3 regions of the Colwellia sp. MB02u-10 genome follow, and region 1 is predicted to be linked to each of the others. Evidence: predicted binding sites of a transcription regulator. Region 1 holds the regulator's gene; each other region holds the start of a gene.
What was found. The regulator FliA, encoded in region 1, starts transcription of late flagellar genes. The targets are predictions, from matches to a motif close to CTAAAGNTNNNNNNNNNNNNGCCGATA.
Positions count from the first base shown of each region.

Region 1 (2,243 bases):
TTGTTTTGCTGATCTGCCTCAAGGTATTTAACCAACAATTTAGCCTGCTCTAAAGAAACATGGATACTAGTATATTTACTCATATAACAGCCTTGTGTAAAAAAGTTGGTGACTAACCAAGACGTTGGAAGATTTTATCAAGCTTGGCGCTTAACGTTGCAGCCGTAAAAGGTTTAACGATATAACCATTAACTCCGGCTTGAGCTGCCATGACGATTTGATCTTTCTTCGCTTCTGCAGTCACCATCAATACCGGAATATGAGATAATTTTTCATCCGCTCTAATGGCTTTAAGTAAATCTATCCCTTGCATAACCGGCATATTCCAATCGGTAACAACAAAATCAAAATCACCAGTTTTAAGCATTGGCAGCGCGGTATTACCATCATCTGCTTCTGATATATTGGTGAAACCTAAGTCGCGTAACAAGTTTTTAATTATACGTCTCATCGTTGAAAAATCGTCAACAACAAGCACTTTCATATTTTTTTCCAAGACACCCTCCGGTGATAGCATTTAAAATTTTACAATATTTTTAATATTCTACTTAACTTTGCCACGATTGCATACGAGCTTTTAATCTATGCATCGCTTGACTGTGTATTTGACTTACCCGTGATTCGCTCACATCCAGTACTTGGCCTATTTCTCTAAGGTTTAGCTCTTCGTCATAATACAAAGACAGTACTAAAGCTTCACGCTCGGGTAAAGAAGAAATACACTCGGCTAATGACTTTTTAAAGAAACTCTGTTCAATGTTAGCGTAAGGTTCATCTTGCTGATGACTGTGGGCTATTTCAATCACATCGTCACTAACACCTAAATCATCAAGACCGAGAATTTTCCCTGAACTCACGTCATTAAGTATTTGATGGTATTCATTGATTGAAATTTCAAGTTGTTCAGCAACTTCAACATCGGTAACATCGCGGCCATATTGCGCTTCTAAGCTTTTGATGGCTTCGCTGATCATACGACTATTTTTATGCACTGAGCGGGGAACCCAGTCACCGCGACGAATTTCATCAAGCATGGCACCACGAATACGAATACCCGCGAAAGTTTCAAAGCTAGCACCTTTGCTATTATCAAAATTATTTGACGCCTCAAGTAAGCCTATCATGCCTGATTGAATAAGGTCATCAACCAAAACACTGGCCGGTAGTCGGGCAAGTAAATGATAAGCAATGCGCTTCACCAGTACTGTGTGTCGCTCCAGCAAAGCCGATTTATCAACACTATAAGTATGTACTTTTAACACGATAACTCACTTGTTAGTTAAATAGGGCCTGTAGATTTTTCATTGTAGTCTCGGCTATAGGTCACGTTTCAGTTAACAAGGCGACAGGAGTATTAGGTAGATATGCTAGTTTTCACTTGTCAACGGTATTAGCTAAAAATTAACTATAGACATTTAACCGGCGATAAAAAATCTACACTATTGGCATAGCTAAAGCTTGCTTAACTCATGCCAAAAAAAACACCACAGATTGTTCAATTGCAACCCTGCTTGTAGTTATGTCCATACATAACTACAAGCTAAAAGCTCAACAGCTTTAGTGTTCTAGTAATTGCTCAATAAAGAATTCTAAATGCCCAGAGGCTTGTTGTGGCACTGGCCAGCTAACAATATTTTTGGCAAGAGCTTTAAGGCCAATTGACGCTGGCGAGTTAGGATATGCCTCGACAATCGCTTGTTGTTTTCTAACAGATTTACGAATATTTTCATCATAAGGTATAACGGCAACCAGCTCTAAAGTGACATCCAAAAATCTGTCAGTGACTTTCGCTAATTTCGCAAATAAATTTTTACCTTCATTCGGGGTGCGCACCATATTTGCCACCACTTTAAACTTGAATAACCCGTGATCTCGGCTTAACAATTTCATTAAGGCATAACAGTCAGTAATTGAGGTGGGTTCGTCACACACGACTAATAAAACATCTTGTGATGCACGGCAAAAACTTAATACCATATCTGAGATACCTGCAGCGGTATCAACAATTAAAATGTCAAATTTGGTTTGCATATCACTGAAAGCACGAATAAGCCCGGCATGCTCAGCTGGGGTTAAATCCACCATAGATTGAGTGCCTGATGTCGCAGGAATAATATTAATGCCGGCAGGACCTTGAATAATAATATCATCCAATTCACATTCGCCCGATAGCACATGCGACAGGTTACGTTTTACGCGCAAACCTAGCATAACATCAACATTAGCCAAGCCTAGATCGGCAT
Region 1 covers NZ_JACGVK010000105.1:23,445-25,687, forward strand. The annotation lists gene H4J59_RS05760 (protein phosphatase CheZ) at 1-83, opposite strand, end outside; gene cheY (chemotaxis response regulator CheY) at 113-496, opposite strand; gene H4J59_RS05770 (RNA polymerase sigma factor FliA) at 549-1,265, opposite strand; gene H4J59_RS05775 (MinD/ParA family protein) at 1,558-2,243, opposite strand, start outside.

Region 2 (2,243 bases), on a different contig from region 1:
GGCTGAATATATTGAAAAAGCCAAAATTCAATTTGAAGCAGTGCGTTTAATTGTGGTCAGCAACTAGGTCATTACAGACTAAAAGCTAAACACTAAAAGCTCTTGAAAAAAGCCATCAGGCTGGGCATATTTTGTCGTCTGATGGCTAGCTTACCAACACCAAAAAGTACAACGTTCAAAAGTACAACAGTTTAAAAGGAAGAAAATAAAATGGCTGCTAACCCTGACTTTATTTATCAGCCTCAAATGCGCCCCTACCTTGATATTATTTATCACGACAATGATATTGTGGTCGTCAATAAATCCAGCGGTTTATTGACTGTATCTGGCCGTTTACCTGAGCATCAAGACTGTTTAGAAAGTAGAGTGCACAAAGTATTGCCCACGGCAACCATAGTGCATAGATTAGACATGGCGACATCAGGCATTATGGTGATGGCACTTAATAAACATGCGCATGTGGCTATTAGTCGCCAGTTTGAACAACGCTTAACGCAAAAAAGCTATATTGCTCGGGTCTTTGGTAAGATTGAAAAAGCGCAAGGCTCTGTTGAGCAACCCCTAATGGGTGATTGGCCTAATAGACCAAAACAAAAAATAGATCATCAACAAGGTAAAGCGGCATTAACGCATTATAAGGTCTTAAGTTATCGCAAAGATATTGATGGTCAAACTAGCACCTTAGTTGAGCTGACACCCATAACAGGACGCTCTCACCAGTTGCGCGTGCATATGCTGTGGCTTGGCCACCCAATACTCGGTGATCGACTTTATGCCCACGAGCAAGCATTGGCGATGAGTAGCCGTTTACAATTGCATGCCCAAATGCTACAAATAAGCCACCCAGTGACAGCGCAAACCTTAACATTTTCAAAAGCCTGTCCGTTTGATTAACACCAAGAGCGGCGAGAGCTAATTAAAAGTTAGTTAAAAGTTAGTTAAAAGTTAATTAAAGAAAGCCCCACTAGCGTCGATAATATCACTAGAGCTGATTTTGTCGCGCTTAATGATCAGTTATCGATCATCAGTTACTGATACTAAATGTGCAGTTATTGCTCAGTCACCCATTTGAGGAAGTTTGCTTTTGATGTGCTTAAACATACGCCCAATATTTTTATTTATCGCGTTAACGACCTTAAGTCTATTAGTTAACAGCGCGCACTCATGGGCAATGGAGACTGCTCCGCCTGAAAAGCAAACGGATAACACGAGCTCAACAACGCCAAAAAGTACTGAAGCTGAGACTGAGACTAGCACTGCGCCAACAAAGTCCACAGAAGATAGCCAGCCAAATAAAGTGATGATCAACGCACCTGTTGATGCTTTTGAGCAGCAGCAGCAAGATATTAAACACTACTTAGCACAAGAAAAAATAATGCCATTACTGGTAGGTACTGACAGCTACCTTACGGTCATTAATGAACACACCACAGCAATTAATAAAGGCGTGATGGTGTTAATTCCGGATTGGCAACAAAGCATAGCAACACCTAATGCACTCAATCAGCTAAGTAACAATATGCCACAACATGGCTGGACCACCATTACCTTGCATCCCCCGCATAAACCGCAAAGCTACCCTTCACAAGCCTTCACCGCGCAAGAGCGTAGCACTGAAGATATTGAGACCTTAACAAATTATGAGAAAAAATTTGCTGAGGTTATGCAAGCAGTCATTACAAAAGCGAAAAGCTACCCTGGTGTCATTATTGTGGTAGTAGAGGGCAATCATAGCGCCGTTTTACTGAATATCTATCAACAAGCATTGGTGGCCGCACCCAGTGCTTTAGTGATGCTCAGTAGTTATATGCCGACCTTACCCGAAAACGATAAAATTGCTCAACAACTCGCGCTGAGCGATTATCCTATACTCGATTTATATTTGCAGCGCGATCACCGTTTAGTACTGGCAAGCGCAAAAATGAGAAAAGATTTTGCCCAAAGAGCCATGAAAATATATTACCGACAAAGGCAATTAAGTAATCAAGCTACGGGTTACTATCCGAAACAAACCTTAACCAAAGCTATTATCAGTTGGCTTAGTGCGATGGGTTGGTAAATAAAAGAAGCTATCAGTTTGAAGTTATAAGCTGTCAGTAAAAATAAGCCATTAGTAAAAAATAACACCACCTGCATGTTGGCATTATCTGACAGCTGACAGTTTTAAACTTAGCACTAAAAAAAGCTGTCCGTAGAAATAAACGCCTCCTGCAAGTTAGCAGTATCTGACAGCTGACAGCTTT
Region 2 covers NZ_JACGVK010000133.1:37,291-39,533, forward strand. The annotation lists gene rapA (RNA polymerase-associated protein RapA) at 1-67, shown strand, start outside; gene H4J59_RS15100 (pseudouridine synthase) at 211-894, shown strand; gene H4J59_RS15105 (DUF3530 family protein) at 1,088-2,059, shown strand.
Region 2: the regulator FliA is predicted to act here: its motif matches at 950-976, upstream of H4J59_RS15105 (DUF3530 family protein).

Region 3 (2,243 bases), on a different contig from region 1:
ACTCTCCAGAACAACTTATGCGGTCACGCTACTCTGCTTACGCAACACAACAGGCCGAGTATATTTACCTTACTTATGCCCAATCAAGCCAAGCTGAACAATCCATTGATGATATCGCACAATGGGCTGCAGAAACAAAATGGCTGAAGCTCATTATTCACTATGCCAGTGATCACGAAAAAGATTTAGCTAACCGTAATAATGCTCAAGTAGAGTTTTCCGCTTTTTATCAAGTTCACAGACAAATTTGGCAAATGCGAGAACAATCTAATTTTGTGCTTGAAGATAGCGCATGGCGATATCTTGATGGTGAGGTGTCAGATAGCAAAGCATTAAATAAACCCAAAAAAAATGAGTTTTGTTTTTGTGGCAGTGAGAAAAAGTTTAAACATTGTTGTGCTAAGATTTTTTAGGCAACCGCTGCCATTAATGGTGCTTTAACAATAGTAGTTTGCACTGCCGCTAACCAAGCCTTAGCATTGAAGTCAGCTCTTTGCTGTGTTTTTGCTAATGATATGTCTTGATTTTTTTGCTGGCAATATAAACTGGTATTAGTCATCACCTGTTGGTCTATATGTTTCACATCATCACGAAACGCTAATGGTTTAGGATTAAGTATGTTTGCTAGTCTTAGGCCTTCTAACTGCTGTTGTTCAAGTAAACTTGCCTGATTATAGCGGCTTATGTCGGCAACATCTTTTAATGCTAAAGGGGCTTCATCAGGTAATTGAAAATATTTTCGTAACTGCTCTGATGAAGTGGTTTTTTCAGGTATTTGTGAAAGTGGTAGTGTAAATTGGCTATGCGCTCGAACATCGTCGGTTAGCATGGCGAGTAACAGCGAAAAATCAGAACGACGCTCATGATGAACACTTTTATTAAGCTGTTCGCCTAACTGAAGTTCATGAACAAGTATGTCGTTTGATAAAGCGTTTAGGGTCAAAATAATCTACTTTTTTGCTACCGATAATATTTTTATCGGCAGCAACACAGTTTACTTTAACGCTATACGTAATTAATTATTAATTTTTATAGTAAATACAAAGTATTGACTGATTTTTATCCACTAAGCAGAAATTTGTTTAATGGGCCAACGAAGTATGAAGCTCGCGCCACCATTTTTGCTATCAACAACAGATGCACTGCCGCCATGCCACTCCATGATTCGACAAACGATGGCTAGACCTAAACCAAAACCTCCTGTTTCACGGTTACGAGATACATCACCACGGGAAAAAGCATCAAATATGGTACATTTGAAATGATCACAGACTCCCTCACCATTGTCTGTAACGCTTATCTGACAGTAATCTTCACTTTTTGTAATTGTGATGTCTATTTCACCGTTACCGTATTTTATGGCATTAGAGATATAATTATTCAACGCTCGACTAATAAAGTGTCGGTCAACCTCAACCCGTTCATTTCCAAGCAGGTTAACAATGTTAAATTTTTGTTCAAACTGTTGGTAATTACTGACCTGTTTTTCGACAATATCCACCAATGATTCTTCACTAAAATTTAGATCGGGTTTGTCATTATCGAAACTAGCGTAAATCAGCATCTCACTAATGAGTTGCTCTAACTCACAAACATCTTTACTAATGGCTTTGCGATATTTCTCTTGTTTGGCTTTATCATCGGTGCAGGCTAGCATTTCTAAGGCAAACTTAGTGCGAGCTAAGGGTGTACGTAATTCATGTGCAACCGCAGTTGATAATTCCTTATGAGCATCGATTAAACGTTTAATACGACTGGCCATAGTATTAAACGCCGTAACCATAGGCGCTGCCATAGTCGATCTTGCTTGTGGTGCAACAACATCAAAACTTTCTTGACCAAACTCTATTGCGGTTTTTTGCAACTGATCCAAGTCTCGAGACAAAGGCCGTAACCAAAAAAATAGTATACAGGCTAAAGTTGCCAGCAAAATAACACGAATGAGTGCCTCTAGCCTCGGCTGGGTTGGCATTTTAGCAGGCCCCAATACAATTACAGTGCCCGCATTATTGATCCTGTGATGAATTTCTACCGCGTTATTATCATAATAAATATGCGTGTTTTTTTCTTTGATGACAGCATGTTTTTGATGGCTGATGGCATTTACTTCTTTTGCTGACATTAACTTTAATGGCAATTGCCACTGTTTTCCAGCTTTCGATAGTATTTCTTGCCATTGATCTTCTGGGTGCTTTTCTAAATAGTTAGATAGCGCCAGCAACATACTTTTATAACCTGTGTAA
Region 3 covers NZ_JACGVK010000125.1:25,595-27,837, forward strand. The annotation lists gene H4J59_RS13025 (YchJ family protein) at 1-413, shown strand, start outside; gene H4J59_RS13030 (VC2046/SO_2500 family protein) at 410-943, opposite strand; gene H4J59_RS13035 (ATP-binding protein) at 1,067-2,243, opposite strand, start outside.
Region 3: the regulator FliA is predicted to act here: its motif matches at 977-1,003, upstream of H4J59_RS13030 (VC2046/SO_2500 family protein).